Regions from separate parts of the Sphingomonas sp. AC411 genome, predicted to be linked through region 2. Evidence: riboswitches for the same ligand, from Rfam matches in the RefSeq annotation. Region 2 holds a riboswitch; the other holds the start of a gene.

Region 1 (5,137 bases), 1.8 Mb from region 2:
ACAGCGCGAACTCGAGGTGGACCAGCGGCAACACGCGCAGGACCGCGGCGATGGCCGCGCGACCGAGCGGCGCGGTGGTGGCGTAGCCCGCGAGCAGCGCCAGCGCCGCCTCCGGGTCGCCGATGTCGTCCGCCCCCTGCCCCAGGTCGAGCCAGCGAACGGCGGTGCGCTCGATCGCGGTGGCGATGTCGTGGACGGCGCAGGTGCGATCGGCGAGTCCGAAGTCGAACGCGGTTCGGACGCTGCCATCGTTCGCCCAGAGCAGGTTGGAAGGGTGCCAGTCGTTGTGTGTCCACAGGGGCGCCTGCTCGGCGAGCAGTTGAGCAAGCCCCTGCCCCAAGGCTTCGAACAGTCGTGCGAGTTCACGCCGCCAAGGCCGGGGAGCGAGGAATGCCGCCAGCGCGGGACGGTCGGCGACGTAGGCTTCGGCCGCAGCGATCGGATCGGCGGCGGGAAGGATGGTGAAGCTGGCAACCAGCGGCTGCGATCGGCGTGCCGGTGCGGTGAAACTGCGCGCCGCCTCGTGCAGCGTGGCGAGCGTCACCCCTGCGGCATGGGCATGCGCGTACGAGGCGAACGGCGTCCACGACAGGCGGTCGCGGTACAGGTCCGCGCCGGGCGCCGCGCGGTGCAGTTCGTACGACCAAGCGCCGCTCGCCACCGCCGTCGCGCCCTCCGCGGTCGCCATCACCTCGGGTACCGACACGCCTGCGCCAGCAAGGTGCGCGATGAACGCGTGTTCCTCCGCCAGCCCCTCGACCGTGCGGACGCTGCGATGGTGACGCTTCAACAGGAACGCGCCCAGCGTCGTATGCACCAAGGTCGCAGCGGAAAACGGCCGGGGAGAATGCCAGTGCAGCCCCGTCATCAGCACCCCCGGAAAGCGAACGAGTACCGCCTCGGCCTCTTCGGCAGTGATGGCGGGCCAGGTCGGCGCCTCCATCGCGGTGCCCATGCCGTGGACCAGATGCGCAGGCTGCGTCACCACCTCAAAACGCCCGCGAGATCGTCGCCATGACCGCTGCGCCGCTGCCGACATAATAGGCGGGCGGCGAGCCGGCGATGACCGTGCCGTTGCGGCCGATCGTGTCCTGCGCGTTGGTGCTGACCGACTGCACGCCGGCGAGGACGTGCGGATCGGTGACATTGATCGCGTTGACGCGCAGGTCGGTGCGCTTGCCGTCGAGCCAGTCGGCGAGGTGCATGCCGACCGACAGGTCGAGCGTCGCATAGCCCTTGATGCGCTCGTCATTCATGAAGCTCGCATATTGCCGGCCGATATATTTCGACGCGACGCTGCCGAAGAAGCGGCCGTCGTCGTAGATCCCGCCGACGCCGAACTGGACGGTCGGGCTGGACACCGCGTGCTTGCCCCTGGTCGGCAGGAAGTCCGCGCCGACGGGCAGGTCGTCGTCGATCCGCGCGCGCAGATATTCGCCCGATAGGTACAGGCTGACACCCGCGACCGGGCGGTAGTCGATCTCCGCATCGACGCCGTACGAGGTCTGGCCACCGGCGTTGATCGTGGCGTTCACCTGCGCGCCGCCCTGGTCGAGCACGGTGGCGAGTTGGCGGTTGCGGAACTTGTAGTGGAAGCCGGTCAACGAGGCGGAGAGCTGTTCGCCGATGAACCGATAGCCGATCTCCTGCGAGACCGAATATTCGTTCTTGAGCGCGTTCGTCCCACGCACGACGACTTCGCCACCGAAATAGCTGTTGTAGAGCGTGAACTCGTTGGGGGTGCGGAAGTTGGTGGTGATGTTGGCGAACAGCTGCTGGCGGTCGTCGAGCCGGTAGTGGATCGCGGCGCGCGGCAATGCGGCGAAGCTGTCGTTGCGCACCTTGTCCTGCGGTCCGGGCAAATAGGTGCGGCCGTTGCGCAGGACGTTGACGCCCTTGAACCCGGCGTCGATCGTCAGCCGCGGCGTCAGCGCGATGCTGTCGGCGAGGAAGAAGCCCTTCGTCACGGTGACGGTGCGCTGGTTCTCATAGGCGAGCAGGCGGCCGTCGGCGGTGCGGATCGCTTTCGCGCGATAGCCCCAGCGGTCGAACGGCTGCCCATCGGCGTCAATCGACGTGTACGACTGGGTGACGCGATCGGTGCCATAATCGAACCAGAGCCCGGCGGTCAGCGTGTGCATGCCTGTCTTGAAGGTGAGCTTGCTGACGTTGCCGGTCCGCATCTGGTCGCCGGTATAGTTGCCGAGCACCGTGGCCACGCCGTCGACTGCGCCGGGCAGCGCGATCGGCTGGGCGAGTGCCTCGGTGCCGAGGAAATTGCCTTCGGTGGTCAGCTGCGTCCCGTAGGGCGAGTTGCCGTAACCGAACTGGAGATAGGTGGTGCTGTCGAGCGCAAGCCGATCGTTCAGCACGATATGCACCGGCGCGGAGGCGTAGAGGTTGCGGAACGGCGCGCGGTACAGCCGCCAATAGTTGGTGTTCCCTGCCGTGTAGCGCTCGTCGAAATTGAAATCGCGGCCCTGCGCATTCCACTCGGCGAGCGTCGGGCTCGGGTAGCTCGACGAGTTCGCGTCGTTGTACGAGAGTGCAAGGCTGGCGCGGTTGCCGGCGCCCCACTCGTTCAGGATCTTGGCGTCGATGTGCTGGCGCGTGTCGAAACCGGCACCCCGCCAATTGTCCGCGCGCGTGTTCGAATAGGACAGGAACGCCTTCAGCCCGGTGTTGCCGATCGTCCCGCTATCGATCCGGACGAACGCGCGCCGCGCCGCGTAGCTGCCGAGCGACAGGTCGACCAGCGCGCCGGGACGCGCCTTCGGATCGTCGAGCGATAGCGACAGTAAACCGCCTGCACCGCCGAGCGTCGGGGAGTCGATATCGACCGAGCCTTGGGCGAGCGAGATCCGCTTGAGGTTCTCGGGATCGGCGAACTGCGACGGATAGGCGTAATAATAGCCGATGTCGTTCTGCGGCGCGCCTTCCATCAGCACGCCGATCTCGTCCTGGCCGAGACCGCGCAGCGTCAGGCTGGAACTGGTCGACAGACCGTACGGATCGCTCGACGCGACGTTCGCGCCGGGCAGCAAAGTCACCAGCTGGAACGCGTTCAGGGTCGGCGCCTGCTTGACGATGAAGTCGGCGGAGATCGCACTCTGCGCGCGCGGCACCTTCTGGTCGGGGAGCAGCCCCGCCGGGTCCTGCTTGCCGACCACCCGGATCTCGGCGGGTTCGACCGGATCGGATACCTGCGCCCCGGCCGCCGAGGCCGCGAGCGTTGCCGAGATGAGCAGGGTCGCCCGCCCCAAGAGCCTGCGCTCGCGCCCGGCGGAAGTCACAACAGAACCAACACTGAAAAACGTCACGTCCACTCCAATCGGAGGGACAACGGGCCAGCCGCAGACCCTCCCTACGCCGGTATAAGCCGGATCAGGTTCAGCGGGTCATGGGCTGCAGCCCACCTCTCAGCCGCGCATCAGCGGCCCCCGGGGATTTCCGTCGCTTAGGCGCTCGACCGGCCGTTGGAAAGCGTCATCGCCACCGTCGCGCCAGCGTGTGCGGCGGCGATACGCACAGGCGGCGCTGGCTATGTGGCCGGAAACACGCCACGCCCTGCGGACCGCCAACAGCCTGGACGACCGCGCATGTGCTTTTCGGCGACTGCAAGCTTCGCTGCCTCCGGGGTACTCGCCACGATCGGCATAGCCACGTTGCGGCACGTCCGCGAGCCACGCGCGCTGCTCTTCGCATCGGTGCCTTTGTTGTTCGCCCTCCATCAATTCAGCGAAGGATTGGTGTGGCTGGCGTTGCACGGCGAACTGGGCAAGGTCGCGCTCGATCATGCCGTGCTGCTGTTCACGGTCTACGCGCTCGGTATCCTGCCGGTGCTGATGCCGGCCGCTGTGGCATTGATGGAGCCGCCCGGCTGGCGTCGCACTGCAATCGTCGGCCTGACGATCACCGGCGCGCTGGTCTGCCTGTGGGACATCGCCGGGCTCGTGTTGTTTCCAACCCAGGCTTTCATCGAACAGCACTCGATCGCGTATCTGAACGCGATGACGAGCAACATGATGGTGTCGGTCTTCTACATCCTGGCGACCTGCGGCGCGTTGCTGCTGTCGAGCCACCGTGTCGTCAGGACCTACGGCGTCGTCAACGTGATCGGGCTGACGATCGTCCATCTGGTCAAGGGCTACGCGTTCGCCTCGGTCTGGTGCTTCTACGCCGCCATCCTCAGCGTGATGCACTATTGGCAGTTCGATCGACGAAAGATCGATATCCGGACTCCCAACGGCGTCTCGGTGGCCGACCAGCCTTTCCTGCTCATCTGGCTGAGGCGCGCACGGTCACGGACTACGTCGCACGCCTGAGATGGAGACGTCGTCCCTCGGATCCGCCGTGCTGTGCCAACGCATGGTCTTTCGCCGTTTGCCGCCTTACGCTGCGCCCATGACCACGGTTCTTCGACGCGCGCGCACTCCGGTGATCCTGTTGGCCCTGTTGGGTACGCCGCTTGCGGCCCAGCGTGGTACGCCGCCAACCGAGCGGACGCGGTGGCAGGCGCAAGCCGCCCGCGTCACGATTACGCGCGACGATTGGGGAATTCCGCATATCGAGGGGCGATCGGATGCCGATGCGGTGTTCGGGCTTATCTATGCGCAGGCTGAGGATGATTTTCCCCGGATCGAGGCGAATTATCTGACGGCGCTGGGCCGTACCGCCGAAGCGGAGGGCGAGGACGCGATCTGGGCGGATCTCAGGCAACGGCTGTTCGCCGATCCGGTCGAACTCAAGGCGCACTATGCGGCAAGCCCGGCATGGTTGCGCACGCTGATGCAGTCCTGGGCGGACGGGCTGAACTATTATCTCGCGACGCATCCACAGGTCAGACCCAAGGTGTTGACCCGGTTCGAGCCCTGGATGGCATTGAGCTTCACCGAAGGCAGCATCGGCGGCGATATCGAGCGTATCTCGCTGAGCGACCTGAAGACCTTCTACGGCCGCCCGACCCCGCCGACCCTCGAGGAACTCGGGACGGTGCCGCGCGAGCCATCGGGCTCCAACGGCATCGCGATCGCGCCGCGGCTGACCGCGAACGGCAATGCACTGCTGCTCATCAATCCGCACACCAGCTTCTATTTCCGGTCCGAGGCGCAGATGACCAGCGCCGAAGGGCTGAACG
Region 2 (5,137 bases):
ACCGACCCGATCGTATCGCAATACGCCCGTGAGATCGCCCAAGACGAGATCGCCCACGTCAAGTTCCTCCGTACCGCGCTCGGCACCGCCGCCGTCGCGCAGCCGGTGATCGACGTCAGCGTCTCGCCGACCAGCGCCTTCTCGCTCGCCGCCCAGGCTGCCGGGCTCGTGCCCGCCGGCACCGCGTTCGATCCCTACGCCACCGACGAGGCGTTCCTGCTCGGCGCGTTCATCTTCGAGGACGTCGGCGTGACCGCGTACAAGGGTGCCGCCCCGCTGCTCACTAGCAAGGCGTATCTCGAGGCCGCCGCCGGCCTGCTCGCGGTCGAGGCGTATCATGCCGCGATCGTCCGCACGACGCTGTACGGCAAGGGCATCGCGACCCCGTCGCTGCGCACCTCCGCCGATGCCATTTCGCGCGCGCGCGACAGCCTCGACGGTGGCGGCGCCAACACGACGATCTTCGGTGCGAACGACATCGATCAGGGCATCTCGTCGTACAGCGCGACGCCGATCAACCTCGCCACCACGCAGGCCGCGGTGACCGTGTCGAACATCGTCCCGCTCGACAGCAACGGCGTCGCCTATAGCCGCTCGGTGAGCCAGGTGCTCAACATCGTCTATCTCAACAGCGGTGCGGCATCGGCCGGCGGGTTCTTCCCGAACGGCATGGCCGGCAACATCAAGACGAGCACTGCGGCAGCCTGATCGATCGGCCCGATCATATCGGCCCGATCACCTCAGCCCAGCCCAACGCTCATCTTCGCTATTCAGGGATTAACCCAATGACCGATCTCAATACCAAGCTCGAGATATTCGACGCGATCGCCGCCCGCCGTAACGAGCGCCGCGGCTTCCTCCGCTTCGCCGGCGGCTCGGCCCTCGCCATCGGTGGCGCAAGCCTGCTTGCGGCCTGCGGCAACGACGATGAAGATCTCGCACCCGCTCCCACGCCGACCCCTAGCCCGACCCCGGCCGCCACGATCAACGACGCGGATATCCTCAACTACGCGCTGAACCTCGAATATCTCGAAGCGCAGTTCTACGCGTTCGCAGCATTCGGCGTCGGGCTGAACGCCAGCCTGCTCACCGGCACCGGTACGCAGGGCGCCGTCACCGGTGGCGCACAGGTCCCGTTCCAGGATGCCGTCGTCCGCGAATACGCGCGTGAAATCGCGATCGACGAGGTCGCGCACGTCGCGTTCCTGCGTACCGCTCTCGGCACCGCCGCCGTCGCCCAGCCGGCGATCGACATCTCGGTCGGCACGGTCGCCGCACCGGGCGCGTTCACGGCAGCAGCACGCGCCGCCGGCGTCGTCTCTGCATCGCAGGTGTTCAACCCCTATGCCGACGACAACAGCTTCCTGCTCGGCGCGTACATCTTCGAGGACGTCGGCGTCTCGGCCTACAAGGGCGCAGCGGCGCTGATCGCCAACAAGACCTATCTCGAGGCCGCCGCCGGCATCCTCGCGGCTGAGGCCTACCACGCCGGCCTGATCCGCACGATCCTGTACCGCAAGGGCCTGCAGACCCCGTCGCTGCGTACCATCGCGGGCCAGATCAGCGATGCGCGCGACAGCCTCGACGGCAGCAGCGACATCGATCAGGGCATCACCGGTACCGATGCGACCATGTCGAACATCGTCCCGACCGACGCCAACGGCCTCGCCTATAGCCGGTCGATCGCGCAGGTGCACAACATCGCCTATCTGACCAATACCGCAAAGATCGGCGGGGCTTCTTCCCCAACGGGACCAACAACCGCACCGACGCACTTCGGAGCAGCGGCGCCAACGCATGATCGCCGTCACGGACTGAAACAGAAACCTCGGATCGCGGCGCATTCAGGAGCGCCGCGATCCTTGTTTGAGGAATGACCATGAAACACTTCACGACGCTCACCATGCTCGCCGGTCTCGCCGCCGCGGGCATTTTTGCCGTTCCCGCCGCCGCGCAGGACATGACCACCGACCGTGACAGCAAGCCGTTCTCGGGCGTCTATATCGGCGCGGCCGGCGGTTACGACGTCCAGCCCAACGACGTCGGCTCGTCGATCCTGTTCGATCGCAACGGCGACGGCAATTTCAACGACAGCGTCAACACCATCACCGGCGCCAACGCCTTCTCGCCGGGCTTCTGCAACGGCTCCGCGCGCACCGCCGTCGTCGATTACGGCTGCCGCAACGACGATGACGGCTGGTCCTATTACGGCCGCGCCGGCTTCGACGTGCAGAGCGGCCCGTTCGTGGTCGGCTTGGTCGGCGAATTCGGCAAGTCCGACATCACCGACAGCGTCGCCGGCTTCTCGACCACGCCCGCCAGCTACACGATGGCCCGCAAGCTGAAATGGGAAGCTTCGGCCCGCGTCCGCGCCGGTCTCGCCGCGCGCAACACGCTGTTCTACGCCACCGGCGGCGCCGGCTATGCCAAGATCGACAACCTGTTCTTCACCACCAACACCGCCAACGCGTTCGCCGCCACCGGCTCGAACAAGCGCTGGGGCTATGTCGGCGGCGGCGGCATCGAACAGAAGCTGACCCGGAACATCTCGATCGGCATGGAATACACCTATCACCAGTACAAGGACAACGACGCCCGCGTCCTGGTCACCGCCGGCACCGCGCTCGCCGGCAGCCCGGTGCTGCTGGCGAACAACCCGTTCGTGCTCGCGCCCAACACCGCCGGCACCACCTTCCGCCGCAGCGATGATCAGTTCCGCTGGCACAGCCTCCGCGGCACCGTTTCTTTCCGGTTCTGAGGTAGCGCACCCTCCACCCCGTTCGCCCTGAGCGAAGTCGAAGGGTAAGCCCCACGTGCAAGGGTGCTTCGACTGCGCCCAGCACGAACGGGGAGGGGGACGCGATTACTAATACACGTCGAAAAGGCCGCAGCCCCAAACCAGGGCAGCGGCCTTTTCCTTTGTCTGCACAACCTCAATCCTCCCCCGCCAGGGAGGTGGCACCGAAGGTGACGGAGGGGGAGGACACGCAACAGAGGTTATCTCTTACCTCCCCTCCGTCTGGCAATCGCCATCCACCTCCCCCTGGCGGGGGAGGGTCGCAAAGGCACCACCTCCCACTCCCGTTCGCCCTGAGCGAAGTCGAAGGGTGTGCCCCAAGCGCAGGTGCATCGCCGATCAACACCACCAATTTCCCATTGCACCCCACCCCCATCCCCCTATGCTGACCCCACCCCGGGGAGCGCTAATCCGCGCTTGAGAGGAAGGCAGGAGCCTTCGACCCGCTGAACCTGATCCGGTTGATACCGGCGGAGGGAGGAGCGGTCGCCACAGAACCGCAATCCTTGCTCCGAGACCTTTAGGAGCAAGCGCATGGCCGATTTTGAAGCACGCACCCCGACAGCAGACATCGGCGTAACCACCGGCCCGATCCGAGGCTCGCGGAAAATCCACGTCGCGGTGCCGACCAGCCCCGACGTCCGCGTCGCCATGCGCGAGATCGTCCTCGACCCAAGCTGCTCCGAACCCCGTTACGCGTCTACGACACCAGCGGCCCCTACACCGACCCTCGCGCGCAAATCGACATCAACGCCGGCCTCCCCCAACTCCGCCGCGCCTGGATCGAAGCTCGCGGCGACGTCGAATCCTACGAAGCCCGAGAACTCCGCCCCGAAGACAACGGCCAACTCGGCCCAGATCGCTCCGGCGGCGTCCCCCAATTCCCCGGCAGCATCAAACGCCCCTCCGCGCCAAACCCGGGCACAACGTCAGCCAGATGCACTACGCCCGCCGCGGCATCATCACCCCCGAAATGGAATACGTCGCCACCCGAGAAAACCTCGGCCGCGCCATGCTCAAAGACTACGTTCGAGACGGCGAAAGCTTCGGCGCCCAGATCCCCGACTTCGTAACCCCCGAATTCGTCCGCGACGAGATCGCCCGCGGCCGCGCAATCATCCCCAACAACATCAACCACCCCGAATCCGAACCGATGGCGATCGGCCGCAACTTCCTCGTCAAGATCAACGCCAACATCGGCAACTCCGCGGTCGCCAGCAACGTCGCCGCCGAAGTCGACAAGCTCGTCTGGTCGATCCGCTGGGGCGCGGACACGGTCATGGACCTCAGCACCGGCCGCAACATCCACGACACCCGCGAATGGATCCTCCGCAATTCACCGGTCCCGATCGGCACCGTCCCGATCTACCAGGCGCTCGAAAAGGTCGGCGGGGTCGCCGAGGACCTCACCTGGGAGATCTTCCGCGACACGCTCATCGAGCAGGCCGAACAGGGCGTCGATTACTTCACGATCCACGCCGGCGTCCGCCTCGCCTACATCCCGATGACCGCGAAACGCGTCACCGGCATCGTCTCGCGCGGCGGCTCGATCATGGCGAAATGGTGCCTCAGCCACCACAAGGAGAGCTTCCTCTACGAGCGCTTCGACGAGATCACCGAGATCATGAAGGCGTACGACATCGCCTACAGCCTCGGCGACGGCCTGCGCCCCGGCAGCATCGCCGACGCCAACGACGAAGCCCAGTTCAGCGAACTCTACACGCTCGGCGAACTCACCCACCGCGCGTGGAAGAGCGATGTCCAGGTCATGATCGAAGGCCCCGGCCACGTGCCCATGCACAAGATCAAGGAGAACATGGACAAGCAACTCGAAGTCTGCGGCGAAGCGCCCTTCTACACGCTCGGGCCACTCACCACGGACATAGCCCCCGGCTACGACCACATAACGAGTGGTATCGGCGCCGCGATGATCGGCTGGTACGGCACCGCGATGCTCTGCTACGTTACGCCGAAGGAGCATCTCGGCCTCCCCGACCGCGACGACGTGAAAGTCGGCGTAGTAACCTACAAGCTAGCAGCCCACGCCGCCGACCTCGCCAAAGGCCACCCCGCCGCCCAGATGCGCGACGACGCGCTCAGCCGCGCAAGGTTCGAGTTCCGCTGGAGAGACCAGTTCAACCTCTCGCTGGACCCGGATACGGCGGAACAATACCATGATCAGACGCTCCCCGCAGAAGGCGCCAAGACCGCCCACTTCTGCTCGATGTGCGGCCCAAAATTCTGCTCGATGAAGATCACGCAGGAGGTGCGCGACTTCGCGGCGAAGCAGAACAGTCCGGCGGATACGTTCCTAGCGGAAGACGTCGACCAGACCGACAC

What was found. A riboswitch is a leader RNA that binds a small molecule or an ion and turns the genes downstream of it on or off. The one in region 2 is predicted to bind thiamine pyrophosphate.
Region 1: another riboswitch for thiamine pyrophosphate. It lies ahead of AC0IX7_RS06710 (TonB-dependent receptor); the one in region 2 lies ahead of thiC (phosphomethylpyrimidine synthase ThiC).

What each region holds. Positions count from the first base shown of each region.
Region 1 is NZ_CEEDAQ010000001.1:1,308,846-1,313,982, forward strand. Features, by position in the region: gene AC0IX7_RS06705 (phosphotransferase enzyme family protein) at 1-955, opposite strand, end outside; gene AC0IX7_RS06710 (TonB-dependent receptor) at 990-3,263, opposite strand; TPP riboswitch at 3,345-3,453, opposite strand; gene AC0IX7_RS06715 (DUF6629 family protein) at 3,600-4,325, shown strand; gene AC0IX7_RS06720 (penicillin acylase family protein) at 4,405-5,137, shown strand, end outside.
Region 2 is NZ_CEEDAQ010000001.1:3,100,454-3,105,590, forward strand. Features, by position in the region: gene AC0IX7_RS15895 (ferritin-like domain-containing protein) at 1-708, shown strand, start outside; partial or broken gene AC0IX7_RS15900 (ferritin-like domain-containing protein) at 786-1,801, shown strand; gene AC0IX7_RS15905 (outer membrane protein) at 1,880-2,758, shown strand; TPP riboswitch at 3,184-3,293, shown strand; partial or broken gene thiC (phosphomethylpyrimidine synthase ThiC) at 3,332-5,137, shown strand, end outside.